Regions from separate parts of the Jejuibacter sp. L23 genome, predicted to be linked through region 2. Evidence: predicted binding sites of a transcription regulator. Region 2 holds the regulator's gene; each other region holds the start of a gene.

Region 1 (10,245 bases), 2.4 Mb from region 2:
CGCCTGACAACATTCTGGTCAATTCGCGCAACGGCAATGTCGCGGTCATTATTGATAAGAAGACGAAGCAGGTCGTGTGGCGTATCGGGCCGGATTATCCCCCGCTAAAGCTTGGCGATCCCCTGCCGCGCCCCCTGGATCAGATGGTGGGAGCCCATGATGTGCATATGATCGGCAAAGGGCTGCCCGGCGCCGGTAATCTGTTGATTTTCGATAACCAGGGCCAGGCGGGTTTTCCGCCGCCGCGTCAGGGGGTTTTCTCCGCCTCGCGGGTGATCGAAGTCAATCCGAAAACCCGGCAGATCGTCTGGGAATATTCAGCCCAGCAGTCAGGCAGGGCGGTATGGAGCTTCTACAGCGCCTTTATCAGTAACGCCCAGCGTCTGCCTAACGGCAATACCCTGATTAACGAAGGCCAGAACGGGCGCTTTTTCCAGGTTACGCCGCGCGGCAGGATTGTCTGGGAATATGTCAGTCCGTACTTCGGTAAGCAGATGCCGAAGGATAATTATGTGACCAACTCCGTGTATCGGGCGCGGATGGTAGATTATCGCTGGGCGCCAGCGGGGACGCCACGCTCGGAAACGCCGGTAAAAGCGGATTGCCGGCGGCATCCGGCAGCGCCGGGCTGTGCAGAAAATCAGGAAGGCGTCAGGGAATGAAACAGGCTGCGGGGAAATTCGCGGCCTGTTTGCTGCCATCGTCTTACGATTTCCCATAATGAGAGGGGGCGCAGTCCCCCTTAACCTGATTATTTCTGCCTCTTCGCGCTGGGTGTCATCGATTCAGTGAATCTTTATCGTTTCGTTATATGTCTATCATAATGAGTGATCTTTCCCCCTGTATTTGCCGGTAGTCTCTCCTTTTATACGGCTGGTATGTTTTTTGCCTGTTAGCGCTGTCTCACCACTTTTTCCAGGAGGGCGCAGATGGAGCGAGAAGCCGTTATCTACATCATCATTATTGTTTATATGTTGGTAATGGTCGGCATTGGTTTTTATGCCCGGACCCGAATTACCAATGCGCAGGATTATCATCTGGCTGGTCGACGACTCGGGCCGATTATGCTGGCTGGTACGCTGGCGGCAACGGAAATAGGCGGCGGCAGTTCGGTCGGCGTCGCCGCTAAGGCTTACGGCGCCTGGGGGCTGTCCGCTGGCTGGTACGTGGTAGCTACGGGATTGGGGATCTTTCTGGTCTCTTTTATCGCCCCCTTTATGCGCCGGACTATGGCGACGACGGTGCCAGAGATTATTGGTCGCCGCTACGGTTCGGCCAGCTATCTCATCACCAGTGTGGTTTCTCTGCTGTCTTTGGTGGCGCTGGCCGCGGCGCAAATTACCGCTACAGCTACCATTGTTCATGTTCTGACCGGGATCGATACCCACTACGCCGTGATTAGCTCAGGCGTTATCGTGGTGTTCTATACCTGGCTGGGAGGAATGTGGAGCGTAACGCTGACCGATTTTGTTCAGTTTTTCCTGATTATTTTCGGGTTTGCGGTGGCGGTACCGGTCGCTCTTTCCTCACTGGATGGCGGCTGGCAGTATGTCGTTAATCATGTCCCCGAGGAAAAATTCGATTTTACTCTGCTGGGCTGGAAGACAATTTTTGGCCTGGTCCTCATGTATTTTATGACCTTTTCCACCGGTCAGGAGGCGGTACAACGCTATTATTCCGCCCGTAATGAGAAAGTCGCCGTGGCGGGTTCTCTGCTCTGTAGCCTGTTTATGGCGCTGTACGCTTTTATTCCTGCCGTGCTGGGCCTGATCGCGTTGGCTGTTTTCCCTGATATCGAAGCGAATAATGCCCTGGCGACGCTCTCCGTCTCTTTGTTGCCACCGCTGATTTCTGGTTTGCTACTTTCTGCGGTAATCTCCGCTACGTTGTCGAGCGCCTCTGGTGATTTACTTGGGGCCGCCAGCATCTACACCCACGATCTGCATGAGAAATATTTGTTTTCCGGGCGACCGGTGAATAACCTGGCGCTGAGTCGGATTGTGGTTCTGATTGTTGGTGGCTGCGCCATTCTGCTTTCGCTGTGGAGCGGCGAAATTATTTCTCTGCTCATGTTCGCCTTTACGCTACGGGCGAGTGGTCCCTTTGCGGCCTGGGTATTTGGTTTACTGTGGGAAAAGGCGACGCCTCATGCTGGATTCTGGTCAATTCTGTTGGGCAGTCTTGCAGGGCTGGGTTGGCAGTTGGCGGGTGAACCGTGGGATGTGATGGCGATTGTCGCCGGAGCCCTGGTGAGCGTGGTGACTTTTTTGCTGGTCGCCTGGGTGGAAAAACAACTGGGCGTTGCGCCAGCGCCTTCGGCCTATCCGCCGGAGGATAACCCGTAATACGGCGTTGGATATACAAGCCGCGGTAACCCGCGGCTTGTTCTGTTCCTATCAGACTTCAAGGAAGTTAAGAATGCCGTCTGCCGCTTTACGGCCTTCGGCAATAGCGGTGACCACCAGATCGGAACCGCGAACGATATCGCCGCCAGCGAAGATTTTCGGATTGCTGGTCTGGAACGCGTTATCGCTGCCTTCCGGCGCAATGACGCGGCCCTGGCCGTCCAGCTCGACGCTGTGCTTCTCCAGCCAGTGCATAGGATGCGGACGGAAACCAAAGGCCATCACTACGGCATCGGCGGGCAGCACGTGCTCTGAACCAGCAACGATCTCGGCGCGACGGCGCCCTTTATCATCGGGCTCGCCCATTTCGGTACGTGCCATTTTCACGCCACACACCCGGCCATTGTCGTTGATCTCAACGCCCAGCGGCTGAAGGTTGAACTGAAACTCCACCCCCTCTTCACGGGCGTTCTTCACTTCGCGCTTCGAGCCTGGCATGTTCTCTTCGTCACGACGGTAGGCGCAGGTGACGTGGGTCGCCCCCTGGCGCACCGAGGTACGCACGCAGTCCATCGCCGTATCGCCGCCGCCCAGTACCACCACGCGCTTGCCTTCCATGCTGGTGTAGGGCTGCTGCGGATCTTCAGAGAAGCCCATCAGTTGGCGGGTGTTGGCAATCAGGAACGGCAGGGCCTCGTAAACGCCTGGCGCATCTTCATTTTCCAGGCCGCCGCGCATCGACTGATAGGTGCCCACGCCGAGGAAGACCGCATCATAGTCGGCCAGCAGGCTGTCCAGCTCTACATCCTTGCCTACTTCGGTGTTGAGCTTAAACTCAATGCCCATACCGGAGAAGATTTCGCGGCGGCGGGTCATCACCTCTTTTTCCAGCTTGAAGGCCGGAATGCCGAAGGTCAGCAGACCGCCGATTTCCGGATGGCGGTCAAAGACCACCGCCTTCACGCCGTTGCGGGTCAGGACATCGGCACAGGCCAGTCCGGCCGGTCCGGCACCGATAATCGCCACTCGCTTGCCGGTCTGCTTCACGCCGGTAAGGTCCGGGCGCCAGCCCATCTCAAGGGCTTTATCGTTGATATAGCGCTCGATATTGCCGATGGTCACGGCACCGAACTCGTCATTCAGCGTACAGGCGCCTTCACAAAGCCTGTCCTGCGGGCAGACGCGGCCGCAGACTTCCGGCAGCGTGTTGGTCTGGTGCGAGAGCTCCGCCGCTTCCACAATACGCCCCTCGTTGGCCAGCTTCAGCCAGTTGGGGATGTAGTTATGGACCGGGCACTTCCATTCGCAATAGGGGTTCCCGCAGTCGAGGCAACGGTCTGCCTGGGCGCTGGCCTGATTTTCCAGAAAGGGCTCGTAGATCTCAACAAATTCGATCTTACGGATCTTGAGCGGCTTCTTTGGCGGGTCAACGCGCTGTAAATCGATAAACTGGTATACGTTCTGACTCATAACAACCCCTTACTGCGCCTGCACCCGCAACTCGGCGGCGGTTCGGCTACGGTGACCCAATAATGCTTTAACATCGCTGGACTTCGGCTTCACCAGCGCGAATTTAGAGGCAAATTCCGACCAGTCGGCCAGGATCGCCTCTGCGCGTGACGAGCCGGTGTGCTGCACGTGCTCGGTAATCAGCCCACGCAGGTGCTCTTCGTGAATCGGCAGTTCGTCCACCTGCAGCACCTCCACCAGCTCCGGGTTGACACGCTTACGGAATTCACCGTCGTCATCCAGTACATAGGCAAAGCCGCCGGTCATGCCTGCGCCGAAGTTGACCCCGGTTTTGCCGAGGATGCAGACCACGCCGCCGGTCATGTATTCACAGCCGTTATCGCCGATACCTTCCACCACGGTGAGCGCCCCGGAGTTACGTACTGCAAAACGCTCACCCGCGCGGCCAGCGGCAAACAGCCGTCCGCCGGTGGCGCCGTACAGACAAGTATTACCGATGATGCTGGCTTCATGGCTGTGGAACGAGGAGCCGACCGGCGGACGTACCGCGATCAGTCCGCCAGCCATGCCTTTACCGACGTAGTCGTTGGCATCCCCGGTCAGGAACAGCTCAACGCCGCCCGCGTTCCAGACCCCGAAGCTCTGGCCTGCGGTACCGCTAAAGTGGGCGCGGATCGGATCGCCTGCCAGACCCTGGTCGCCGTGCTGGCTGGCGATATAGCCCGAGAGCGCGGCGCCTACTGAACGATCGGTGTTGCGAATGTCGAACCAGAAGGTTTTGCTCTGTTTCTCATCGACAAAGGGCTGCGCCTGCTTCAGCAACTGGGCGTTCAGCTCGCCGTTATCGAACGACGGGTTGTTCTCGGTGCAGTGGAGCGCTTTGCCTGCCTGGGGCTCGGCGGTCTCCAGCAGCTTAGAGAGATCCAGCTTCTGCTGTTTCGCAGTGAAGCCATCCAGCTCTTTCAGCAGATCGGTGCGGCCAATCAGATCCACCAGACGCTTCACGCCAAGCCACGCCATCAGCTCGCGGGTTTCCCGGGCGATGAAGTCAAAGTAGTTGGTTACCTTGAACGGCAGGCCGTGGTAATGGTTCTTACGCAGCTTTTCGTCCTGGGTTGCTACACCGGTCGCGCAGTTGTTCAGGTGGCAGATACGCAGATATTTACAGCCCAGCGCCACCATAGGTCCGGTACCGAAGCCGAAACTTTCCGCACCCAGGATAGCGGCTTTAATGATGTCGAGCCCGGTTTTCAGACCGCCATCGACCTGAAGGCGGATCTTGTGACGCAGGCCGTTGGCCACCAGCGCCTGCTGCGTTTCGACCAGTCCCAGCTCCCACGGACAACCGGCATATTTTACCGAGGTCAGAGGGCTGGCGCCGGTACCGCCGTCGTAACCGGCAATGGTGATGAGGTCAGCATAGGCTTTGGCCACGCCGGTGGCGATGGTGCCTACGCCAGGTTCGGAGACCAGCTTCACCGAGATCATCGCCTGCGGATTGACCTGCTTAAGGTCAAAGATCAACTGCGCCAGATCCTCGATGGAGTAGATATCATGGTGCGGCGGCGGTGAAATCAGGGTCACGCCGGGGACTGAATAGCGCAGTTTGGCAATATAAGGGGTAACCTTATCGCCGGGCAACTGTCCGCCTTCGCCCGGCTTGGCGCCCTGGGCCACTTTAATCTGAATCACGTCGGCGCTGCTCAGGTAGGCCGGGGTTACGCCAAAGCGTCCCGAAGCAACCTGCTTGATGCGTGATACTTTGTTGGTGCCATAGCGCGCCGGATCTTCGCCGCCTTCGCCAGAGTTAGAGAAGCCGCCGATGCTATTCATCGCTTCGGCCAGTGACTCGTGGGCTTCCGGGCTGAGGGCGCCGATGGACATCGCCGCGGTGTCGAAGCGTTTAAACAGCTCGCTGGCGGGCTCGACCGCGTCTACGGAGATGGCTTCGCCCTGCGGGTTCAGCGCCAGCAGATCGCGCAGCGCCGCGACAGGACGTTCGTTAACCAGCTTCGCGTAGGCCTGATAGTCCCGGTAGTCGCCACTCTGTACCGCTTGTTGCAGGGTACGGACCACATCCGGGTTATAGGCATGGTATTCGCCGCCGTGTACGTATTTCAGCAGCCCGCCCTGGCTCAGCGGCTTACGGGCCAGCCAGGCGCGCTTCGACAGGTTCAGCAGATCCTGCTGGAAGTCGCTAAAGCTGGCGCCGCCGATGCGGGTAACCACGCCGGGGAAACAGAGATCGCACAGATCCTGGTGCAGCCCCACGGCTTCGAACAACTGGGCGCAGCGGTAGGAAGCGATGGTGGAAATCCCCATCTTGGACATGATCTTGTACAGACCTTTATTGATGCCGTTCCGGTAGTTAAGCATCACTTCGCGCCAGGACTTGCTGATGGTGCCGCTGTCTACCATACGGGCCAGGGTTTCATAGGCCAGATACGGGTAGATAGCCGTGGCGCCAAAGCCGAGCAATACCGCGAAGTGGTGCGGATCGCGGGCGCTGGCCGTCTCGACGATGATGTTGGCGTCGCAGCGCAGGTTTTTCTCGATCAGGCGACGCTGAATGGCTCCCACCGCCATCGGCGCCGGAACCGGCAGACGATCTTTGGCGATATTGCGGTCAGAGAGCACCAGTAGCACGGTACCGTTATGCACCATGCGTTCGGCTTCGTCACACAGCGTCTGAATAGTGGTTTCCAGGCCGGTCTGGCTGGCATCGTAAGTGATATCCAGGGTATCGGCGCGATAGTACTCTTCGTCGAAGGTGGTGAGCTGACGGAAGTCAGACCACAGCAGGATCGGCGACTTAAAGCTCAGGCGGTGCGCCTGGCCTTCCGCTTCGCAGAAGACGTTCATCTCACGACCGATATTGGTGGCCAGTGACATCACATGGGCTTCGCGCAGCGGATCGATAGGCGGGTTGGTCACCTGAGCGAACTGCTGACGGAAGTAGTCATAAATAATACGCGGCTGGCTGGAGAGCACGGCGAAGGGAGTATCGTCCCCCATGGATCCGGTCGCCTCCTGGCCATTTTCGCCCAGAACGCGGATCACCGAGTCCAGCTCTTCGCCGCTGTAGTTAAACTGCTTCTGATAGCTCGACAGCAGAGTGTCGTCCATTTCACGCACGCCGACCTGGTCGTCAGACAGCTCTTCGAAGGGCACCAGGCGCTGAACGTACTGGTCCATCCAGGCTTTGTAAGGGTGACGTCCCTTAAGCTCGTCATCGGTTTGCGCCGAGTGCAGGATCTGCCCGCTACGGGTGTCGATCACCATCAGTTCACCAGGGCCGACGCGCCCTTTTTCCACCACTTCATCGGGCTGATAGTCCCAGATCCCCACTTCCGAGGCGCAGGTGATTAGCTTATCTTTGGTGATGACGTAGCGCGCCGGGCGCAGGCCGTTGCGGTCCAGACTACAGGCCGCGAAGCGACCGTCGGACAGAACGATACCCGCCGGGCCGTCCCAGGGCTCCATATGCATGGAGTTAAAGTCGAAGAAGGCGCGCAGTTCAGGATCCATATCCGGGTTGTTCTGCCAGGCCGGCGGTACCAGCAGACGCATGGCGCGGACAATATCCATACCGCCGCTTAACAGCAGCTCCAGCATGTTATCCAGCGAGCTGGAGTCGGATCCGGTTTCGTTAACGAAAGGCGCGGCATCCTGCAGATCGGGAATCAGCGGGGTCTTAAACTTATAGGTGCGAGCCCGGGCCCACTGGCGGTTACCGGTAATAGTATTGATTTCACCGTTGTGCGCCAGATAGCGGAAAGGCTGAGCCAGCGGCCAGCGCGGCACGGTATTAGTGGAGAAGCGCTGGTGAAACAGGCAGATGGAGGATTCCAGGCGCAGATCGGCCAGGTCCAGGTAGAAGCGCGGCAGATCCGCCGGCATACACAGACCTTTATAGATGTTCACCAGATTGGACAGGCTACAGACGTAGAAATCCTGATCCTGAATGCGTTTTTCAATGCGGCGGCGGGCGATGAACAGACGGCGCTCCATATCGCGTGGGCGCCAGCCCGCCGGGGCGTTAACAAAAATTTGCTCAATGCGGGGCAGGGAGGAGAGGGCGATTTCACCGAGTACATCGTCGTTGGTTGGCACGTCGCGCCAGCCGACGATAGACAGGGTTTCCTGGCGCAGCTCCTCTTCAACGATCTCGCGGCAGGCGCGCGCGATGGCGTCGTCCTTGCTTAAGAAAATCATGCCAACCGCGTAATTTTTGGCAAGACGCCAGCCCCGCTCTTCGGCCACCAGGCGGAAAAAACGGTCGGGTTTCTGTAACAGCAGGCCGCAGCCATCGCCGGTTTTACCATCGGCAAGAATGGCGCCGCGGTGCTGCATGCGGGCCAGTGCGTGGATAGCGGTACGCACTACTTTGTGGCTGGGTTCGCCTTCTATGTGGGCGATCAGGCCAAAACCACAGTTATCCTTCTCTAAGGATTTATCGTACAACATATCAGTGAACCTCCCCAGGCTCTGCGAGATTCCCGATACCGTTTGCTTTTGGGCGCAGAAGGGGCTGTGGCGACGAGTTGCGCGTGATTCACGCCTGACCCGAATTCGCCCTCCTTCAGACCTTCGCAGCGGTGGCACAAGTGTTGAGGACTTGCTTAAGAGGGAATCTCAATTACTGCATAAATATGATGGGGAGACCCCCATCGAGAAAGCTTCCAGCGAAATTCCAACTTATCGGGAAAGCGAACACAGGTCAAATGGCAAACTTATTTATCAAAAAAGCGTGTCGGTTGTTGTTATCTTTATGTATTTAAATGATTTTATGGTGTTTCAATCTGCAATCTGACCAATACCCGCGCTGGGCTTTCTGTGATCCCTCTCACTAAATTATCAGCCCTTCAATATCGATGAATGCTGCTGTCAGACTTAATTCCAGATTTTTTCACCAGTTTTCATTGTAAATGCAATCTATATGACTGTTTTAGGGGCCGAATAAATAATTTAACCAGACAGGGGAAAATATAAGGATAAGTTATTGGCTGGGTTGCGGGTAAAGTTGCAGTAATAGTGAATGGATATGCATATGAAGAAATCCCCCCGCAGACGCTTGATCCAGGTCATCGCCAGAGGGTAAGGATAATGGCAGGCTGGCCCCCTTTTTTCACGGGCCGGTCAGACAGATTATGCAGTTACAGGAATTAGTCAATATGTTTGGCGGCGATCTTCGCCGCCGCTACGGCGAAAAGGTTCATAAGCTGGCGCTGCATGGTGGCTTCAACTGTCCTAATCGGGATGGCACCCTGGGGCGCGGGGGCTGCACGTTTTGTAATGTCGCCTCGTTTGCCGATGAGAGTCAGCAGTACCTATCTATCCGCGAGCAACTGGACACGCAGTCTGACAAGCTGGATCGGGCTCGGCGCTGGCTTGCCTATTTTCAGGCTTACACCAGCACCTTTGCGGAAGTGGAAGTGTTAAGAAAAATGTACCAGCAGGCGGTCGCCCGGGCGGAGGTGGTGGGGCTGTGTGTTGGCACGCGACCAGACTGTGTGCCGGAAAGCGTGCTGGATTTGCTGAGCGACTACCGGGAACAGGGCTATGAGGTCTGGTTGGAGCTGGGGCTACAGAGCGCTCACGACAAAACCTTGCACCGTATCAATCGCGGCCATGATTTTGCCTGTTATCAGGAGACGACCCGACGCGCCAGAGCGCGCGGTATGAAGGTGTGCTGCCATCTGATTGTCGGGCTACCCGGCGAGGGCCAACAGGCCTGTCTGCAAACGCTCGAAAAGGTGGCGGAGACTGGCGTCGACGGGATTAAACTGCATCCATTACATATCGTTGAAGGCAGTATTATGGCGAAGGCCTGGCGGGCCGGTCGATTAACGCCTCCCGAACTCACAGAATATGGCGCCATCGCCGGGGAGATGATTCGCCATACCCCACCGGAGATTGTCTGGCATCGGGTTTCGGCCAGCGCTCGCCGCCCCACGCTGCTGGCGCCGCTATGGTGTGAAAATCGCTGGTCCGGCATGCTGGAGGTCGATCGCTGGCTACGGGCCCACGGCCCACAGGGATCGGCGCTGGGGCGTCCCTGGCGCTCTCCGGAGTAACGGGACGTTAACCTGCTGTCAATATTGCGCTATTTTTCCGGTATGATTGAGATTCAAACGCAGCTAAGGAATCCCTGATGAAGCAAATCCGGAAACTGGCGCAGTATTATGTCGACCTGATGATGAAGCTGGGCCTGGTCCGCTTCTCCCTGCTGTTGGCCCTGGCGCTGGTGGTGCTGGCGATGGTAGTGCAAATGGCGGTCACCATGCTGCTGCGCGGCCAGGTAGAGAGCATTGACGTTATCCGCTCGATCTTTTTCGGTCTGCTGATCACCCCCTGGGCAGTCTATTTCCTGTCGGTGGTGGTTGAGCAACTGGAAGAGTCGCGACAGCGGCTCAGTCGGCTGGTGGAA
Region 2 (10,245 bases):
TCCTCTGACTCCCGAAGCCGACGCCGCCCGGCGCCGCACTAACCATCGTTCAGGAAGTTAACGAGTGGCCCGAAACAGAAAATTTGCGCTTACCGTTTGCGCGCTGTTCCTGAGCAGCGCCCTGGTGCCCCATGCCCTGGCGGCAGGACACAGCCACCAGACGACCGAGCACAAGGCCCGCGCCCATAAATCCGGCGTCAGCCATAAAACGGTACTGCGCACCAGCAAACGCCACACCGGCGCCCGCAGCAAAAAACGCCCGACGCAGCGTAAAACCCGGCCCCATCATACCGGCACTACCTCAATTGCCAGCGCCCATAAGGACAGAATCGAAAAAGCCCGCAAAGTGGCGATGAATAAATTAATGAATCAGCTCGGTAAACCCTATCACTGGGGTGGAAGCTCACCGCGTACCGGCTTCGACTGCAGCGGTCTGATCTGGTATGCCTACAAAGATTTAGTCAATATTCGTATCCCCCGTACCGCCAACGGCATGTACCATCTGCGCGATGCAGCACCAGTGAACCGCAGCGAGCTACAGCGCGGCGACCTGGTCTTCTTCCGTATTCGCGGTCGCGGCACCGCCGATCACGTCGGGGTCTATGTGGGCAACGGTAAGTTTATCCAGTCCCCGCGTACCGGGCGCGACATCCAGATAACCTCTCTGAGTGATAACTACTGGCAGCGCCACTACATTGGCGCCCGTCGGGTGATGACGCCAGACACTCTGCGCTAACGCCCCCACTGACAAGGGGGCGTCGCTGTGGTTATTCGGCATCCGCCGCCAGCGTCTGATGCGGCGCTTTGCGCGATGAGAACAGCACCAGCAGCAGCCCCAGCGCGGCGATAATGCCCCCCATGACCGGCACGAAGCTATATCCCAGGCCACCGGAGATCACCGCCCCGCCCGCCGCAGCCCCCAGCGCATTACCAAGGTTAAAGGCGCCGATATTGACCGACGACGAGAGCCCTGGCGCCTCATGGGCCACTCGCATCACCCGCATCTGCAGTGGCGGAACCACGGCGAAGGTCGCTGCCCCCCAGACCACCATGGCGATGGCGGCACCGACTTCACTACGCGCCAGCCAGGGGATCGTAACCATAATCACGGTCAGCAGCAGTAAAAACCCTTTCAGGGTGCCGTTGACCGAGCGATCGGCAAAACGGCCGCCAAGATAGTTGCCCAGTGAAAAACCCAGCCCAACCAGCACCAGCATACCGGTAATAAAACCCGGCGAAGCATGAGTCACCCGCTGCAACACTGGCGAAATATAGGTATAAAGCGTAAACATCGCCCCCGCCCCCAGAACCGTGGTCAGCAGCGCCATCAGTACCTGAGGGCGCATCAGTACCCCCAGCTCGCGCTTCACGTCCGGACGATCGCCCGCGCCGCCCGCAGGCAGCGACAGCCACAGGCTTAACATCGCCACCACGCCAAGACCGGCGGTGGCCAGGAAGGACATACGCCAGCCAATGGCGCTACCCAGCCAGGTTGCCGCTGGCACGCCGCCGATATTGGCGATGGTCAGCCCCATAAACATGGTGGCGACCGCGCTGGCCTGCTTCTCTTTAGGGACCAGACTCGCCGCCACTACCGAACCCAGCCCGAAGAAGGCACCATGGTTAAGGCTGGTGATAATCCGGGAGGCCAGAAGCCAACCATAGCTGGGCGCCAGCGCCGACAGCACATTACCGACAATAAAGATTCCCATCAGAAACAGCAGCGCGCTGCGTCTGGCACGATGTGACAGCAGCAGCGTCATCAACGGCGCTCCCACCATAACGCCAATCGCATAAGCGCTGATCAGCATACCGGCCACGGGGATGGAGACACCCACCCCATCGGCGATAACGGGCAGCAGCCCCATGGGCGAAAATTCTGTTGTTCCTATACCAAATGCCCCAATGGCCAGCGCCAGTAAGGGGAAATTAAATTTCATTGTTATTTCTCCGGTAAATTCGGGAGACAGCTTCCGCCAGGGCGGAACTCACTGCTGCCGGAAATCGTCAGGCGGAGAATAATGACAGTCTGCGGGGGAAAGTTAAAGACGTGTTAAAAGCAAAAGGCTGTTGCGCAAATAGCAATAATAGAAAGGCCCGGATACGCAACGACGCGCATCCGGGTCGGGGATTAATGCAGTACGGCAGTCAGTGCGCCGCACACAATCACGCCGAGCGCGATAATAGTGGTGACCAGCGAGTATTTCAGTTCGGTACTCATGATTTTCTCCTGTGCTTTTTTCCATATTAGCGTAATGACTGATTCATTTTCCCACAAACGACCCTGAAAATCCTGTATCAAGTGGCCCTGAATGCAGATTTCCTCTTCCACTTTTAGCAAAGATAGGACAAAATCCCCGGCTAACGTGTTTTTACGCCGTCCGGTAATGCCCTCCTCCCGTCCAGTGTCGCTTCCCCGACATACCTGCAACCTGAAAAGTTGCGCCCCGGGATAAGTCCAGGCAAACGATTAACCGGCCGGTATTCAAGGAGACCAGGAAATGGCCGGGAGTGACGACTGATGGCAACAATCAAAGATGTGGCAAAGCGGGCAAACGTCTCCACCACTACGGTGTCGCATGTTATCAATAAAACCCGCTTTGTCGCGGAAGAGACCCGTAATGCGGTATGGGCCGCCATCAAAGAGCTGCACTACTCGCCCAGCGCCGTAGCCCGCAGCCTGAAAGTGAATCACACTAAAACCATCGGGCTGCTGGCCACCAGCAGTGAGGCCCCCTACTTTGCGGAAATTATCGAAGCCATAGAGAAAAGCTGCTTTGATAAGGGCTATACCCTGGTGCTGGGCAACGCCTGGAATAACCAGGAGAAACAGCGCGCCTACCTGTCGATGATGGCTCAGAAACGCGTCGACGGCCTGCTGGTAATGTGCTCGGAATATCCGGAACCGCTACTGGCGATGCTCGAAGAGTACCGCCATATCCCAATGGTGGTCATGGACTGGGGCGAAGCGAAAGCTGATTTCACCGACTCGGTCATCGATAACGCCTTCGAAGGCGGCTATATGGCGGGACGCTACCTGATTGAACGCGGCCATCGTGATATCGGCGCGATTCCCGGCTCCCCGCACCGCAATACCGGCGCGGGCCGTCTGGCAGGCTTTAAGAAGGCGCTGGAAGAAGCGCGCATCAAACTGAATGAAAAGTGGGTGGTGCAGGGAGACTTCGAGCCGGAATCCGGCTACCGCGCCATGCAACAGATTCTGTCTGCCGCCCAGCGCCCCACGGCAGTATTCTGCGGCGGCGATGTGATGGCGATGGGCGCCCTGTGTGCCGCCGATGAAATGGGGCTGCGGGTGCCCCAGGATATTTCGATTATCGGCTACGATAACGTGCGCAACTCCCGCTACTTTACCCCGGCGCTGACCACCATCCACCAGCCCAAGGACTCACTGGGGGAGACCGCCTTTAATATGCTGATTGACCGTATCGTCAATAAGCGCGAGCAGTCCCGCACCCTGGAGGTTCACCCGCGCCTGATTGAGCGCCGCTCGGTGGCCGATGGCCCGTTCCGCGACTATCGCCGCTAAGTACCACTATCGCCGCCAGGCACAGGGGAGCCCGCTCAACCGGGCTCCTTCAGCCACTCCGCATTCAGCGTTTCGCTATCCCCCAGATAATCCAGCAGCCAGCCCAGCACCGGTGAGTCTTCGTTCTGGCGCCAGCTCAGACAGCAGGCGGCATCAGGAAAGCGATTCTCCAGAGCCAGCGCTACCCACTGACCGCTTTTTATCCGCGGTTGCGCAACGTGGGCTGGTACCATGCCGACACAGAGCCCGGCATCCAGGCACTCTCTTGCCGTCTCCCAGTCCGGCACCACCATGCGCCGCTGGTTATCCAGCAGCCAGGTCGTACGCTTGGGGAGTGAGCGCGAGGTATCTTCCAGGACCAGCGACGGCCAGCGTCGCAGTCGTTCATCATCCAGCGCCCCCTCCGCTACCGCCAGCGGATGACCGGACGCCACCACGCAATGCCAGCGCAGCATCCCCATATCCCGAAAGGCGTAACGGCCACCAACCGGTACTGCCCGGGTGGCGCCGATCGCCAGCTCTACGCGCCCGTCCTCCAGCGCGTCCCATACGCCGTTAAACACTTCACGAGAAACCCGCAGCTCCACATCGGGGAAATGGCGGTAGAAATCCAGCACCAGTTGGCGGGTACGCGCCGGTTTAACGATGTTATCCACGGCGATGGAGAGCTGCCCGCGCCAGCCGTTGGCAATCTGCTGGCAGCGCTGACGGGTGGAGAGCATTTTTTTGATAACCTCCCGTCCTTCGCGCAGAAAAAAGGCCCCGGCCTCCGTCAGTTCGACATCTCGATGGCGGCGCACGAACAGCGGAACCGCCAGCCACGCCTCTAACTGACGTACCGTATAACTGACCGCCGAAGGCACCCGGTGCAGCTCCTGGGCTGCCGAACTAAAGCTGCCGTTGCGGGCAACAGCATCCACCACTTCCAGTGAGTATTCCGACCACATATCTGCCTGCAAAAAATTTGAATGCAACAGGCAAATATTAGCGTTTCACAAGCAATGATGCACTCCTTACACTGCGCCCATTCCCTGCATTCACCCAAAAAAGATCTTAGAGAGAAATCATGCAACCTGGAAAAGGATTTATGGTCTGGCTGGCCGGTCTGAGCATTATCGGCTTTCTGGCCACCGATATGTATTTGCCGGCGTTTTCCGCCATGCAGCAGAGTCTGAACACCAGCCCTGGCGCTATTAGCGCCAGTCTGAGCCTGTTTCTGGCAGGTTTCGCGCTGGCGCAGCTGATCTGGGGACCGCTGTCGGACCGTTTTGGCCGCCGTCCGATACTACTGGCGGGGCTGGCGCTGTTCGCCTTCGGCTGTCTGGGAATGCTGTGGGTCAAGAGCGCGACCATGATGTTGGCACTGCGCTTTATTCAGGCGGTTGGGGTCTGTGCCGCCACCGTAAGCTGGCAGGCGCTGGTCGCCGATCGCTATCCCGGCCCGCAGGCAAAACGGGTTTTCGCCTCTATTATGCCACTGGTCGCGCTTTCGCCAGCGCTGGCGCCTCTGCTGGGTAGCTGGCTGCTGGTGCATTTCGAATGGCAGGCCATCTTCCTCGCACTGTTTATCATTACCCTGCTACTGATGGCCCCCGCATTGCGTATGGCGCCGCAGCGTCCCAAACCGCACAGCGAGGTGGCGAAAACCGGGTTCCTGATGCTGCTGCGCTGCCGCAGCTATCGCGGCAACGTCATGATCTATGCCGCCTGCTCCGCCAGCTTCTTTGCCTGGCTGACCGGCTCGCCGTTCCTGCTACGCGAGCTGGGCTACGGGCCAGGCGCCACCGGCCTGAGCTACGTCCCTCAAACCATCGCCTTTCTGATTGGTGGTTACGGCTGTCGCAGCGCCCTGTCGCGCTGGGGTGGCGAACTGCTGCTGCCCTGGCTACTGGGCCTCTATGCCCTGAGCGTACTGGCAACCTGGGGCGTGGCGCTTTCCGGCCACGCAACCCTGACCCTGTTGCTGATCCCCTTCTGCCTGATGGCGCTCGTGAACGGTGCTATCTATCCCATCGTCGTTTCGGCGGCCCTGCTGCCTTTTCCGGGAGATGCCGGTCGCGCCGCCGCGCTGCAAAATACCCTGCAGCTCGGTCTGTGCTTTCTGGCCAGTCTGCTGGTCTCCTGGGGCGTTGAACAACCGCTGCTCACCACCACCGGAGTGATGATGGGAACCGTGGTGCTGGCGCTGGCAGGTTACCTGATGCAGCGCGTTTCGCACCAGCAATGGCACCCCTCACGCCAGGTAAAATAACGGGCTGGATAATGAGAATCGCCTCTAATTAGGGCGCTAACAATTTTTTATTGAATCACTTTTATCAGAGGCATATACTGAAAAACAGCTCTGGATAAATACCATAAATATTATGTATTAACGGGAGCACCCTGCCCCCGTTTTCTCTTGTTTGAGGGTCTTACAAGGAAGACTTCTCCTTTCTTTATTCACGTCGGTTATCAGACGCTCGGATTTTCCGTGAGAATTCTCACAAGGCCAAAATAGCGACTACGCTTTTTCTGATAGCGTGAGTGCTGTAATGGACCCGATCGCACATAGGTGATGGAGAAGGCTATGAGTTCATCGTGTATAGAAGAAACCAGCGTCACTGACAGCGAGTGGTATCGCATCGCCAGTGAAATGCTCGGACGGGCCGGTATCAACATAAATGGCGCCACTCCGGGCGATATTCAGGTTAAGAATCCCGACTTCTTCAAGCGTGTATTACAGGAAGGCTCGCTGGGTCTGGGCGAAAGTTACATGGACGGCTGGTGGGAATGCGACAGACTCGATGTCTTTTTTACCAAAGTTCTGCGCGCTGGCCTGGAAAATCAGCTGCCGCACCACCTTAAGGATACGTTGCGCATCGCCGCCGCCCGCCTGGTCAACCTGCAAAGCAAGAAACGGGCGTGGATCGTCGGCAAAGAGCATTACGATCTCGGCAACGATCTGTTTAGCCGGATGCTGGATCCCTGGATGCAATACTCCTGCGGTTACTGGAAAGAGGCCGACAACCTGGTGGACGCTCAACAGGCCAAGCTGAAGATGATCTGCGAAAAGTTACAGCTCGCCCCCGGTATGAAAGTGCTGGATATCGGCTGCGGCTGGGGCGGCCTGTCTGAATTCGCCGCGCGTCATTACGGCGTCTCCATGACCGGGGTAACGATCTCCGCCGAACAGCAGAAGATGGCTCAGGCCCGCTGTGAGGGGCTGGATGTCACCATCCTGCTCCAGGATTACCGCGATCTCGACCAGCGCTTCGACCGCATTGTCTCGGTGGGGATGTTCGAACACGTTGGTCCGAAGAACTACGATACCTACTTTTCTGTGGTCGACCGCAACCTGAAGCCGGACGGGCTGTTCCTGCTACATACCATCGGCTCCAACAGAACCGACCACAACGTCGATCCCTGGATCAACAAGTACATCTTTCCCAATGGCTGCCTGCCGTCGGTGCGTCACATCGCCGAAGCGAGCGAAGGTCGACTGGTGATGGAAGACTGGCATAACTTCGGCGCCGACTACGATAAGACGCTGATGGCCTGGTTCGAGCGCTTCCAGGCCGCCTGGCCGGAGATCGCCAGCAATTACAGCGAACGCTTTAAGCGGATGTTCACCTATTACCTGAATGCCTGCGCCGGCGCCTTCCGCGCCCGCGACATTCAGCTGTGGCAGGTAATGTTCAGCCGCGGCATCGAAAACGGCCTGCGGGTTGCCCGCTAAAAAAGACCCCGGCACAAACGCCGGGGTCTTTTTTATCTACAGGCGCATCAGGCCTGCTGCGCCTGCTCTGATGCCGCTTCAATCGCCGCTTCCCGGCTGGCCATCACCCGTTCGACGGTATCAACAATAGCCTGGGTTTGCGGATCGATCTCAATATTAATGCTGTCGCCCAGCTTTTTCGCCCCCAGGGTCGTACGTTGCAGCGTTTCCGGAATCAGATGCACGCAAAAGCGGCTGCTGGTCACTTCCCCCACCGTCAGGCTAATACCATCAATACCGATGAAACCTTTGTGCAGAATATATTTCATCAGAGTACGGTCCTGAGGTTTAAACCACACCTGGCGGTTATTTTCCGAGGTCAGCACTTTAACGATTTCAGCCGTGGTAATAATATGGCCGGACATCAGATGGCCGCCTATTTCATCGCCGAATTTCGCAGCCCGCTCCAGATTAACCTTATCCCCTACCTGCAGCTGGCCCAGATTGGTCAAACGCAACGTCTCTTTCATCAGATCGAAACTGATCTGCGCGCCGTTAATCGCAGTAACGGTCAGACAGCAGCCGTTATTCGCCACCGATGCGCCAGTCTCAAGCCCCGGTAGTAACGCTTCCGGCAGTTCGACGACGTGGGTGCGGAAGTTGTCTTTATCTTCGATGGACACCACCCGACCGGTGCCCTGCACAATACCAGTAAACATATTTCACTCCAGATACGCCGTGCGGCAAACACAGGCCGTGTCCCGCAATTATACATGAGCAGGCAGGCCGCTATGGCACAGAAGGCCATCACCATAGCAGCTGGCAATAAAGGTTGCCAGATATCCACAATAACCCGGTACTATTTCGCTGACTTAATGGCCAACAGCAGCTACAATATCCGGCTAAATTCCCGCTTTTTTTCTGGCTGCCTTTCACAGGCGGCCTTTTTGTCTCTCTATACAACAATAATACAGGTGTTTCCGTGCAGAAGTACTTAAACGAAGCGCGTCAGTTATTGGCTCTGGCTATCCCCGTGATCTTTGCCCAGGTCGCTCAGACCGCCATGGGCTTTGTCGATACCGTGATGGCTGGCGGCTACAGCGCTACCGATATGGCGGCAGTGGCTATCGGTACCTCTATCTGGCTGCCGGCAATCCTCTTTGGGCACGGCCTGCTACTGGCGTTAACGCCAGTGGTGGCGCAGCTTAACGGTTCCGGCCGTCGCGATCGCGTAGCGTCCCAGGTTCGCCAGGGGTTCTGGCTGGCAGGCGTGGTTTCAGTGCTGGTGATGGTGGTGCTGTGGAACGCAGGCTATATCATTCACGCCATGCACAACATCGACCCTCTGATGGCCGATAAAGCCGTCAGCTACCTGCGCGCCTTGCTGTGCGGCGCCCCCGGCTATCTGTTTTTCCAGGTCGCCCGTAACCAGTGCGAAGGACTGGCAAAGACCAAACCTGGGATGGTAATGGGCTTTATCGGCCTGCTGGTCAATATTCCGGTTAACTACATCTTTATTTACGGTCACTTTGGTATGCCGGAACTGGGCGGTGTCGGCTGCGGCGTGGCCACCGCGGCGGTCTATTGGGTGATGTTCCTGTGTATGCTGGGCTGGGTGAAGCGCGCCCGTTCGATGCGCGATATTCGCAATACCGAACGCTTTGGCGCGCCGGACTGGCAAATTCTGAAGCGCCTGGTGCAGCTGGGGCTGCCCATTGCGCTGGCGCTGTTTTTTGAAGTCACGCTGTTCGCCGTGGTGGCGCTGCTGGTCTCGCCATTAGGCATTATCGATGTGGCCGGGCACCAGATTGCCCTTAACTTCAGCTCGCTGATGTTCGTCCTGCCGATGTCGCTATCGGCGGCAGTGACGATTCGCGTTGGTTACCGACTGGGTCAGGGGTCGACGCTGGATGCCCGCACCTCAGCCTGGACCGGAATAGCCGTTGGCATCATCATGGCCTGCATGACCGCGCTGTTTACCATACTGCTGCGCGAGCCCATCGCCCTGCTGTATAACGATAACCCGGCAGTGGTGGCATTAGCCTCCCACCTGATGTTACTGGCGGCGGTCTACCAGATCTCCGACTCTATCCAGGTGATCGGTAGCGGCGTGCTGCGTGGCTATAAAGATACCCGCTCCATTTTCTTTATTACGCTGACCGCTTACTGGATTCTGGGACTGCCCAGCGGCTATCTGCTGGCCCTGACGGATCTCGTGGTTCCGGCCATGGGACCGGCCGGTTTCTGGATTGGCTTTATTATTGGCCTGACTGCCGCCGCTATTATGATGGTCCTGCGCATCCGCTGGCTTCAGCGTCAGCCTTCCCTGCTAATTTTGCAGCGCGCCGCACGCTAAACGATCAATGGCCGCCTGCGGGCGGCTGTTTTTTCAACGCATTGCGCAGTTGGTCAGCAATCGCGTGAATTTCCCGGGAAATTTATCATTTTCCCCTTGCCAGGCACCATCGCTGTCGTTAATATTCGTCCCCGCTGTCACCTACAGCATTGCGTTCATAGCTCAGTTGGTTAGAGCACCACCTTGACATGGTGGGGGTCGTTGGTTCGAGTCCAATTGAACGCACCATTCGCGTCCGTAGCTCAGTTGGTTAGAGCACCACCTTGACATGGTGGGGGTCGGTGGTTCGAGTCCACTCGGACGCACCATTTCAGGTGCATCCTCGCGTTTTACTCCTTAGTTTTCCGTTCGTTTTCCCCGCGATTGAATCGGCATCCGCTGGCGTAACGGCCGTTTTCCCCTATAATCGACCCGAAGTGAAACTGAACTGACTACAGGTGATTTATGGAAATCGATCTCGACAATCTGGTCATTAGCGGACTGGAAGAAGCAGAAGAGCGTAATGCTGAACGTCTGGAAGAGGCGGACAAAAAAGCGCAGGCTATCGTTGCCGATGACGACTGTGGTGACGCCTGTAAGATCTGATACGAAAATCGCCTGGCGTGGCCTCTGCCACACCAGGCATTTCCCGTTATTTTTCCCGGAAAG
Region 3 (10,245 bases), 2.3 Mb from region 2:
TTGGCTCCGGTAAAACGCTGGTCGCCGCACTGGCAGCGTTGCGAGCTATCGCCAACGGTCAGCAGGTGGCAATGATGGCGCCAACTGAACTGCTGGCAGAACAGCATGCCAACAACTTCCGCGCCTGGTTTGAGCCCCTGGGCGTCGAGGTCGGCTGGCTGGCGGGTAAGCAGAAGGGGAAAGCGCGTCAGGCCCAGCAGGAGGCCATCGCCAGCGGCCAGGTCTCTATGGTGGTGGGCACCCACGCCATCTTTCAGGAGCAGGTGCAGTTCCATAGTCTGGCTCTGGTGATTATCGACGAACAGCATCGTTTTGGCGTACACCAGCGCCTGGCGCTGTGGGAAAAGGGCGAGCAGCAGGGTTTCCATCCCCACCAGTTGATTATGACCGCCACTCCCATTCCCCGAACCCTGGCCATGACCGCCTATGCCGATCTCGATACCTCTGTTATCGACGAGCTGCCGCCGGGTCGCACGCCGGTGACGACGGTGGCGATCCCCGATACCCGACGCGTCGATATTATCGAACGGGTACGCAATGCCTGCCTTCAGGAAGGTCGTCAGGCCTACTGGGTCTGTACCCTGATTGAAGAGTCCGATCTGCTGGAAGCCCAGGCCGCCGAAGCCACCTGGCAGGAGTTGAAAGTGGCACTACCCGAGCTGAATGTCGGACTTGTGCATGGTCGCATGAAGCCTCAGGAAAAGCAGGAGGTCATGCGGGCCTTTAAACAGGGCGAGCTACACCTGCTGGTAGCCACCACGGTAATTGAAGTGGGGGTGGACGTTCCCAACGCCAGTCTGATGATTATCGAAAACCCGGAACGGCTGGGTCTGGCCCAGCTCCATCAGCTACGCGGCCGCGTCGGGCGTGGCGCCGTGGCCTCACACTGTGTACTGCTCTATAAATCGCCGCTGTCAAAAACGGCTCAGAAGCGTCTGCAGGTACTGCGTGACAGTAACGACGGTTTTGTTATCGCCCAGAAGGATCTGGAGATTCGCGGCCCCGGCGAATTACTGGGTACCCGCCAGACTGGTAATGCGGAATTCAAAGTTGCGGACCTGCTGCGCGATCAGGCCATGATCCCAGAAGTGCAGCGCGTAGCCCGCCATATCCACGAACGCTGGCCGGAACAGGCTCAGGCGCTTATCGAACGCTGGATGCCGGAAACCGAACGCTACTCCAACGCCTGAGTGAAGAGGAGATAATACGCGTTCAATACTCCACAGGAAGATGACTAATACTCACCAACTTTCCCTGCTTCATATTGATGTAGTTTCCTTTTCTCAATGCCGCCAGCACATCGGCAATCACAGAGCGTGAAATACGTGTACGGCGCTGAATATAGGCCATAACGCCAATCTGTGAACGTAGTACTTCATCCCAGTTAGCCATATCCAGCAGCGTAGCCCGAATCTGACCGTAAGAGTTGCTACCAATCAATTGCCCGTCACGGATTTCTAACAGACGATTAATCCATGACAGCCAGCAAAACGCTTCGCGCCAGAGGTGGGAGTGTTGGATAATATTACGCGCCGTTTGCGCAGGAAGATAAAAACCGGTACAGGCTGATTGCGTTATCAGCGTATATTTCATACCGCTTTCCATCATCCCTTCATTCAGACCAAAGATAAAAGGAGCAGTGACAATTTCCAACAGCAAATCATCCTGCTGACGATGGATAGCAACACTTCCCTTCTGAAGAACCAGTGTGTAAAACTCTTCGTCATAACAGTCGTTGTAGATAACTCGCTGTTCTGACAATTCAAATACTACCCCACTAGCTAACAGGCACTGCTCAAGTCTGGTGAATTCAGGAATTGGTTTAGTCTCTCGATTCATGCAGACCTCATAGCTATAGGTATCTGTATCCGACTATGACATTCTCATTACTAATATGCGCGGAGAGTACCCCTCTCCGCGCCAACTTCTTCAGATATTACCAGGTATATTTCACACCCAGGTTTGCGCCCCAGTTCTGGTCAACGTCACCACCACCAAGGTAAGTAGCATCAGCATAAGCACTGAAGTTTTTGGTGAAGCTAAACTGAGTACCCAAACCAACGCGTACCGCAGAACCGTCTACATCATTCTTGATCTTATCGCCGTTAACTCTGGTGTTATTATCAGCATCATCATGAACATAAGCCAGCCTGGCGTACGGCGTGAATGCCTGGTCGCCACCATAATTAAAAGTGTAACCCGCATCAACACCCAATTCATAACGCAGGCTGTCATAAGACTGACTGCCAACACGCATGTTATTACTCACCTGGTAGTCATCGCCGGACTGGAACAGACCGGAAACAGCCGCATACGGAGTAACATAACCTGACGCGTTCGGTTTCCAGTCATAGCCCAACTTCAAACCAAAGCCCCAGGCATCAGAGGTGGTGTCGCCATCCACAGAATGCCCATTGCTCATCGTTGCGGAGAGATCGTTACTGAAGCGCGAGTAGTTCAAAGAACCATTAACGAACACATCATTGGCGAAGCGTGCAGAAGAGTAGACATATGCAGTCTGGCTGTCCTGATCGACCTTGCCAGTACGATTGCTTACGTCACCTTTAGCAAAGCCAGCGGCCGCACCAACTGTCCATTTCGCATAGTTGCCATCAACCAGGGTATCCAGACCGACCATGATGCCATGGACATCCTGATCGTACTGGATAGTGCCGTTATTGGCGTCAAAGTTACCGCCCAAATAGCTTACCCAGGCTCCGCCATTATCCATCAGCCCATGACGGCCGTTGGTCAAACGAGCATCGAGAGTATCCTGCTGCAGATTCCAGATATTGGTATTAGCAGATGGAATGCTCAGGGCCATATTGGCGTAGTCGGTCAGCCTTCCCTGGTGCAGAGCAACGGTATCACCTGTCTGACGAGCTTCGTAGCGATAAGCCCCCAAATCCGCCTGATTTGCCGCGGTGAATTTGACGTAATCGCCCTTGTTGTCGTTGTAAACACGGATGACTTCATTGTTTTTATAATCGGCAACTGAACCCGCACCGGTCGCATTATCAATGCGGACCTTATAGTTGCCAGTTGTAGTGCCGTTAACGGCCAGATGACCATTAGAATTAAGCGCAATAACGCCGTAATCATATTCAGCTTTGTGAATATCGTTCGTCGCATAACGCTCATTGTGCAGATCGGAGTTCAGAACATAATTGCGGCTTGCAACATTCAGTACACCACCATCGGTCAGAACCATCTTATGGGTATCAACCTGACCAAGACCCAGAGCCAGCTCCGCACGGTTATCCACCGTAATGGTATTGGCATACAGTTCCGCAGTCTCTTCGGTTAAGTGCGCACGACTATAGCTGTCCAGCTTAAGATGGTGTGTTGCCACCTCCCCCTCATCGCGGATACTCAGCGTAGAACCATTTGACAGAGTGATGCTGTCTGCCAGCAGGGATGAACTTTTCACATCAACCTTAGACTCACGATCAACCGTCAGGGTATCGATGTTGGAAGACTTACGCGTTTCCCACTCAGAGCCGTTATCCAACTTAACGTTAAAGAGGCCACTCTGATAAACTTCATTACCTGAGACATGGCCATTAGCATCAAAAATCGAATCAGGCCAGATGCTGTTCGGTTTCAGCTCCCGCCAGTCAACTCCGGTATAACCCCAACCATACATTTGCGAGGTGGAAATAGCCTCTACCCTAGACTGCGCCGCCCCCACCCATTTACTGCCATTGTTCAGAGTGACATCCAGTTTATCAGTATCGTCCCAGCCGTTTGTCGTCGGGTTGTAAACTCCGTCACTGGTGGTGTCAGTAGCAGGATCGCCATTTCGATAAAAATTGTTGTCGAAAGTACTGGTGAAAAGAATATCCCCGGTGATAGTGGCATGATCGAAGGTCGCCTTCGTCTGCATGGCGTTATCGGCATCGCTGGCCGCTGTCACAATAAGCGCTGCATCGTCCAGGGCACTCGCTCCGCTATGGGCATAGTCGCTCGGCTTAGCACTCTGACCATAGAAACCTTTAGTGCCAAGATCGCTATAGGCGCCAGAAGTCAGGACAGAATCCTTCACCACCAGTGTATTGGTGAAAATTTTATTATTATTAGCAATACCCTCTACGCTATCATAAGGCGTATTATCCAGTTGATGATAACCCTGCGTCAGAGTAATACCTGCAATATGAGAGTTGTTTTGGATAACAATATCGGATTCAACGTCCAGCGTAATCGCATTGCCCAGGTGGTAAGTATCCCAGTAAGCATCCGTCGTCGTTGAACCCGATGTGGTGGTATAAGCGTAATGCTCATAGATATCGTTGATAGTGGAGTTATCCACCGTTAATTCAAAACGCTTGTATTGCATATGGTTAGTGCCATCTGCATCAACGCCACTCGCACACTCAGTAGTCATACAATGGGAAGTAATCATCCCATTGATTGTACTATTGGAGATAGACAGCTTATGTGAATCTGCACCACCATTTTCAAGATAGTATGTTGAAATAACACCATTAACGGTAGAACCCTTTATAACCGGATAGATTCCATTTCCGTATGTTGTACCGGCATCTTTCCAGTTAGCATAACCATAATACCAGGGCGTCGCTGCAGTATCATCATAACCAAAGGTATTATAAGTTGAGCCGGAAACATCCTTTGCATTTGCCTGAGAAGCGATTGCCAAAGTACAAGCTAATGCTATTTGAGATATTACAGGCTTATTTTTCCACATGTGCATTGGGTCATCCCCTCCTCAGGGAAGTAAGCAAGTTGATCCATCAATTTTCCTTATTGCGCCTTAGATTATGCAGAGTAAAACTAAAATAGTTCAATAATTCCTTCATCAAAGTCCGAAAACGGACTTAAACAAAATCACAACCCAGGAGTAATAATTAAGATTTATCGACAAAAAACAGACACCCTTTAAGAAACACTCTCTCATTATTACCTTATAAATACCCTCGGCATTTTATTATTCACCATAAAAAAGGTATTTCTCCGCCATAACGACCTAATCAACAGCTTCACCATATAATAATATATGGAAAAACAAGAATACCTTTTAATCACCAGGAAAATTCAACATGAATAGATAAATTCAGTTATATGATTAATCTATTCCACTATCTGTAGCCATAGATTACAGAATAACGGGCTACGACATTATAACTGGCTCTTTTTCGGGTATTTATGCGTCGCATAAAAAAACACCCTGCCAGCGTACAGCTCACAGGGTGGGGGGAGATTCACCACCAGGTTGCGGACTTCGTTGCCCACAACCCGTTTCGAATAGCGATAATGCCCTTTGCTAGCCAAAAATCGGCAGCAGCAGATAGAGCTTAATCACCAGTGCGTTCACGATATCAATAAAGAAAGCACCGACCATCGGCACCACCAGGAAGGCCATATGGGACGGACCAAAACGCTCTGTAATGGCCTGCATATTGGCGATTGCCGTCGGGGTCGCCCCCAGGCCAAAGCCGCAGTGACCTGCCGCCAGAACCGCTGCATCGTAGTTCTTACCCATAAATCGCCAGGTCACAAAGATGGCGTACAGCGCCATAAACAGCGTCTGGGTCGCCAGAATCACCAGCATCGGCAGCGCCAACGACGCCAGTTCCCACAGCTTGAGGCTCATTAACGCCATCGCCAGGAATAGCGACAAACAGACGTTGCCCAGAACAGAGACCGCTCGATCGAAAACCTGATAGAACCCCAGGAATGCCAGGGTATTGCTGAGGATAACCCCAATAAACAGAACACAAACGAAGGTTGGCAACTCAAAGACCGTGCCCTGCAGCAGTTGCGCAACCACTTTACCCACGGTCAGACAGATTGCAATCAGCGCAATGGTTTCCACCAGCACCAGCGAAGTAATCATGCGGCCAATGGCCGGTTTTTCGAATGCGCTCGGCGTCTCGCTGTCGTCCGGCATGCCTTCCGGCGTGGAGGAGTGCTTCACCAGGAAGCGGGCCACCGGACCGCCGATCAACCCCCCCAGCACCAGGCCAAAGGTAGCGCAGGCCATAGCGACTTCGGTCGCATTTTCAAAACCATAGCGCTCAACAAACAGCTTACTCCATGCCGCACCGGTTCCGTGACCACCGGACAGGGTTATTGAACCCGCCAGCAGCCCCATCAGCGGATCCAACCCCAGCAGGCTGGCCATACCGATGCCAATAGCGTTCTGCATCAGCAACAGTCCCACCACCACAATCAGGAAGGTACCCAGTACCTTGCCGCCGGAACGCAGACTGGCCAGGTTAGCATTCAAGCCAATGGTCGCAAAGAAAGCCAACATTAACGGGTCTTTCAGACTCATATCAAAGTCGATTTCCCATCCGATGCTCAGTTTCAGCACCAGTAGCGCTAACGCCACCAGCAAACCGCCCGCAACCGGTTCAGGAATAGTGTATTTCTTTAAAACAGGAACGCCCTGGACCAGTTTACGTCCGAGCAACAGAACCAGCGTAGCGGCTACGAGGGTGGAGAGGGTGTCGAGGTGAAACATAGTGAGCTCCTTTATCGCACAACGTTTCGCTCAAACGCGAAACACTTCCCCTGTTTTTCTCTGTGTTTTAATAACAGGAACCGGATTCTAAACAAAAAGTGGTCAAAAGTTATATAAAAGTCCTGTTTTGCAGTTTTAAATATTTGCACTTCCGCAAAGCAATCGTTTGCTTTTACCCGTCACACTCCGATAAAATCACCGCTTTTCCACTATGGGATTGTTTTAATGTCCGCCAACGCCAAAGCCGCTAAACCGGAAAATGCGCCACCGGTAACCCGGACCAGCACCAGCGAATTAATCTATCGTCTGGAAGACCGACCGCCACTGCCCCAGACGCTGTTTGCTGCCCTGCAGCATTTGCTGGCGATGTTCGTCGCCGTCATTACCCCCGCTCTGCTAATCTGCCAGGCGCTGGGCCTGCCCGCTTCCGATACTCAGCACATTATCAGTATGTCGCTGTTTGCCTCCGGCGTTGCATCCATTATCCAGATCAAAGCATGGGGACCAGTTGGTTCCGGCCTGCTGTCGATTCAGGGAACCAGCTTTAACTTTGTGTCTCCGTTGATTATGGGCGGCCTGGCGCTGAAGAACGGCGGCGCCGATGTACCCAGCATGATGGCTGCGCTGTTCGGCACGCTGATGCTGGCCAGCTGTACCGAGATGATTATTTCCCGGGTACTTCACCTGGCGCGCCGCATTATTACGCCGCTGGTTTCCGGTGTGGTGGTGATGATAATCGGCCTGTCGCTGATTCAGGTAGGGCTGACCTCTATCGGCGGCGGCTATGCGGCGATGAACGATCACACCTTTGGCGCACCGAAAAACCTGCTGCTGGCTGGTGCGGTGCTGCTGACCATTATTCTGCTTAACCGTCAGCGTAACCCCTATCTGCGTATCTCGTCGCTGGTGATCGCCATGGCGATTGGCTACCTGATTGCCTGGGGAATGGATATGCTACCGGCAGATACCACACCGACCAACACCTCGCTGTTTATGGTGCCGACCCCGCTTTATTATGGCCTGGGCATCGACTGGAATCTGCTGTTGCCGCTGATGCTGGTCTTTATGATCACTTCGCTGGAAACCATCGGCGATATTACCGCCACTTCCGATGTGTCCGAACAGCCGGTCTCCGGCCCGGTCTATATGAAACGCCTGAAGGGAGGCGTGCTGGCGAACGGTCTAAACTCCTTCGTATCGGCCATCTTTAATACCTTCCCGAACTCCTGCTTTGGTCAGAATAATGGTGTTATTCAGCTGACCGGCGTCGCCAGCCGTTACGTGGGCTTTGTGGTGGCGCTGATGCTAATGGTACTGGGTCTGTTCCCGGCCGTTAGCGGTTTTGTGCAGCATATTCCGGAGCCGGTGCTGGGCGGGGCCACCATCGTGATGTTCGGGACCATTGCGGCCTCGGGCGTGCGTATCGTCTCTCGCGAGCCGCTGAACCGCCGCGCCATCATGATTATCGCCCTGTCTCTGGCCGTTGGCCTTGGCGTATCTCAACAGCCGCTGATTCTGCAGTTCGCCCCGGACTGGGTGAAAAATCTGCTCTCTTCCGGGATTGCCGCCGGGGGTATCACCGCCATTGTGCTGAACCTGATTTTCCCGCCGGAGCAGGAAAAACAGTCATAACGTTTCGGTTCTTTCTGGCCTGAAACGGCGGGCGGTGGCACACTCTGTTCACCGCCCGCCGTTTTTGTTTGAGATTCTCCTTCTTGAGCCGATGCGTTAAATCGTGCATAACAGCCTGTAGGCTTCCCCGGGGATGGAGGTAATCACATTGCTTAAAAAACTGATCGTTACGCTACTTGTCGCCATTATTCTGGTGATTGTGGCGCTGTATATCGTGGTACAAACCCGCTGGGGGGCGAGCCAGGTCACCCGTTGGATCAACGAAAACAGCCGCTATCACCTGACTTTCGATCGTCTGGATCACCGCTGGGCCTCCCCAACCCATCTGGTGCTGGATAACGTCAGCTTCGGGCAAAATGGCCACCCGGCCTCTCTGGTGGCGAAAAGCGTGGATATCGGTCTTAGCAGCCGTCAGTTGACCAGGCCGCGCCACGTTGCCTCTCTCACGCTCATCGACGGTACCCTGAATCTGAACAATCGCCCGCTTTCCGTTCCGTTGCAGGCCGATACTCTGCGCCTGAACCGAATGGCGCTAAACCGCTCAGGAGATCCATGGCAGTTGAGCGGACACCAGATCAACGGCGGCATCAGCCCCTGGCTACCGGAAGCGGGTTATCCATTGGGTAAGCAGGCGCAGATAGAAATAAGCGCAGGAGAAATAACGCTGAATGGCATACCGGCGCGTAACGTTCTGGTTCAGGGCAATATCCGCGACCGCAACCTGACGCTGACCACCATTGGCGCCGATCTGTCGCGCGGCACGCTGACCGCCAGCGCCCGGCGTGATGTCAGCGGCCACTGGCTGATCAACACGCTACGCCTGAACAATATTCGCCTGCAGTCCGACAAGTCGCCAGGCGAACTCCTGAAACCGGTAACCGATCTGGCTTCGGTGAAAATCAACAATATGGATGTGACCGATGCCCGCCTCCAGGGACCGGGATGGGCCGTGACCGATCTGGATATGAATCTGCGTAATGTCACACTGAATCGCGGTGCATGGCGTAGCGACGACGGCACCCTGTCATTAAATGCCAGCGAATTTATCTACGGCAGACTGCATCTGTTCGACCCCATCTTTAACGCCGATCTCGCGCCCGGTGGCGTGAAACTGCGCCAGTTCACCTCACGCTGGGAAAACGGTATGGTGCGCACGAGCGGCGAATGGCAGCGCGCCAGTCAGACTCTGGCGCTCAACGAACTGGTACTGGCGGGCGTTGAATATACGCTGCCCGAAAACTGGCGCTCGCTGTGGCAGACGCAACTGCCCGAATGGCTGAATACCGTCGCGGTAAAAAGCGCCTCCGCCAGCCGTAACCTGCTGATCGATATCAATCCCGACTTCCCGTTCCAACTTACGGGTCTGGACGGCAGCGGTAGCCAGCTCCAGTTGGTACGCAATCGCCAGTGGGGATTGTGGTCCGGCGCCCTGAATCTGAACGCCGCCACGGCCACCTTTAATCGTACCGATCTCCGTCATCCTTCAATCAAGCTGGACGCGGCATCCGATGCGATTCGGGTCAGCGAACTGAGCGCTTTTGCCGGAGAAGGGCTGATGGAGGCCAGCGCCACGGTATCCCAGCTACCACAGCGTCAGTTCTCATTGACGATGAAGGGCCGCAACGTGCCGCTCGATGTGTTGAGCCACTGGGGTTGGCCGCTACCGGGCCAGAAGGGCAACGGCAATATGACGCTGAATCTGAACGGTAGCCTGGCGGCAGGTACACCGCTGAAGTCCGGCCTGAACGGCCAGTTGAAGGTCACCGACACGCAAGGTCGCCAGACGGAACAGCAGCGGGTTAACGGCGAGCTTACAGACAATGCGCCCACGCCTGCGCCACAACCGCCGCTGGTGCCTCAGGCCGCCATGCCAGCCCCCTGAGGATTACTCCTCTTCGTTTCCTCCCTCCTCCAGCGGCCCAAAGGGTCGCGCGGGGAGGACAATAAAGATGCCTTCAAAGACCGCCCCGGCGGTTTCATCCCCGTAGAGCGTCACTTCAAGCTGAACCCGGGCCTTACGCCCGCGCGCCAGGCGGTCGAGATCGCCACTCAGCGATCCCAGATCGGCCACGGCGCTGGGGCGCCCGCTAATCGGGCGGCTATAGCGAATATGGGCATCCGCCAGAATG

The links. Region 2 encodes PurR, which represses purine synthesis genes. Its sites were predicted from a motif close to CANGCAAACGTTTGCNTG; they were not measured.
Region 1: a site for PurR is predicted at 8,314-8,331, ahead of gltB (glutamate synthase large subunit). Genes of this name have one in related genera too.
Region 3: a site for PurR is predicted at 6,640-6,657, ahead of SCU88_RS00115 (nucleobase:cation symporter-2 family protein). Genes of this name have one in related genera too.

What each region holds. Positions count from the first base shown of each region.
Region 1 is NZ_CP138199.1:4,694,236-4,704,480, reverse strand. Features, by position in the region: gene SCU88_RS22410 (aryl-sulfate sulfotransferase) at 1-662, shown strand, start outside; gene SCU88_RS22405 (sodium:solute symporter family transporter) at 930-2,345, shown strand; gene SCU88_RS22400 (FAD-dependent oxidoreductase) at 2,397-3,815, opposite strand; gene gltB (glutamate synthase large subunit) at 3,825-8,282, opposite strand; gene SCU88_RS22390 (TIGR01212 family radical SAM protein) at 8,966-9,892, shown strand; gene arcB (aerobic respiration two-component sensor histidine kinase ArcB) at 9,970-10,245, shown strand, end outside.
Region 2 is NZ_CP138199.1:2,331,669-2,341,913, reverse strand. Features, by position in the region: gene SCU88_RS10775 (NlpC/P60 family protein) at 65-736, shown strand; gene SCU88_RS10770 (MFS transporter) at 768-1,940, opposite strand; gene SCU88_RS10765 (YnhF family membrane protein) at 2,132-2,221, opposite strand; gene purR (HTH-type transcriptional repressor PurR) at 2,522-3,547, shown strand; gene punR (DNA-binding transcriptional activator PunR) at 3,583-4,494, opposite strand; gene punC (purine nucleoside transporter PunC) at 4,614-5,798, shown strand; gene cfa (cyclopropane fatty acyl phospholipid synthase) at 6,114-7,262, shown strand; gene SCU88_RS10740 (riboflavin synthase subunit alpha) at 7,310-7,960, opposite strand; gene mdtK (MdtK family multidrug efflux MATE transporter) at 8,224-9,597, shown strand; tRNA gene SCU88_RS10730 (tRNA-Val) at 9,749-9,825, shown strand; tRNA gene SCU88_RS10725 (tRNA-Val) at 9,829-9,905, shown strand; gene SCU88_RS10720 (hypothetical protein) at 10,042-10,182, shown strand; gene SCU88_RS10715 (HlyD family type I secretion periplasmic adaptor subunit) at 10,229-10,245, opposite strand, start outside.
Region 3 is NZ_CP138199.1:21,664-31,908, reverse strand. Features, by position in the region: gene recG (ATP-dependent DNA helicase RecG) at 1-1,190, shown strand, start outside; gene SCU88_RS00130 (helix-turn-helix domain-containing protein) at 1,213-1,839, opposite strand; gene SCU88_RS00125 (autotransporter outer membrane beta-barrel domain-containing protein) at 1,937-4,711, opposite strand; gene gltS (sodium/glutamate symporter) at 5,282-6,484, opposite strand; gene SCU88_RS00115 (nucleobase:cation symporter-2 family protein) at 6,710-8,116, shown strand; gene SCU88_RS00110 (AsmA family protein) at 8,259-9,998, shown strand; gene fabY (fatty acid biosynthesis protein FabY) at 10,002-10,245, opposite strand, start outside.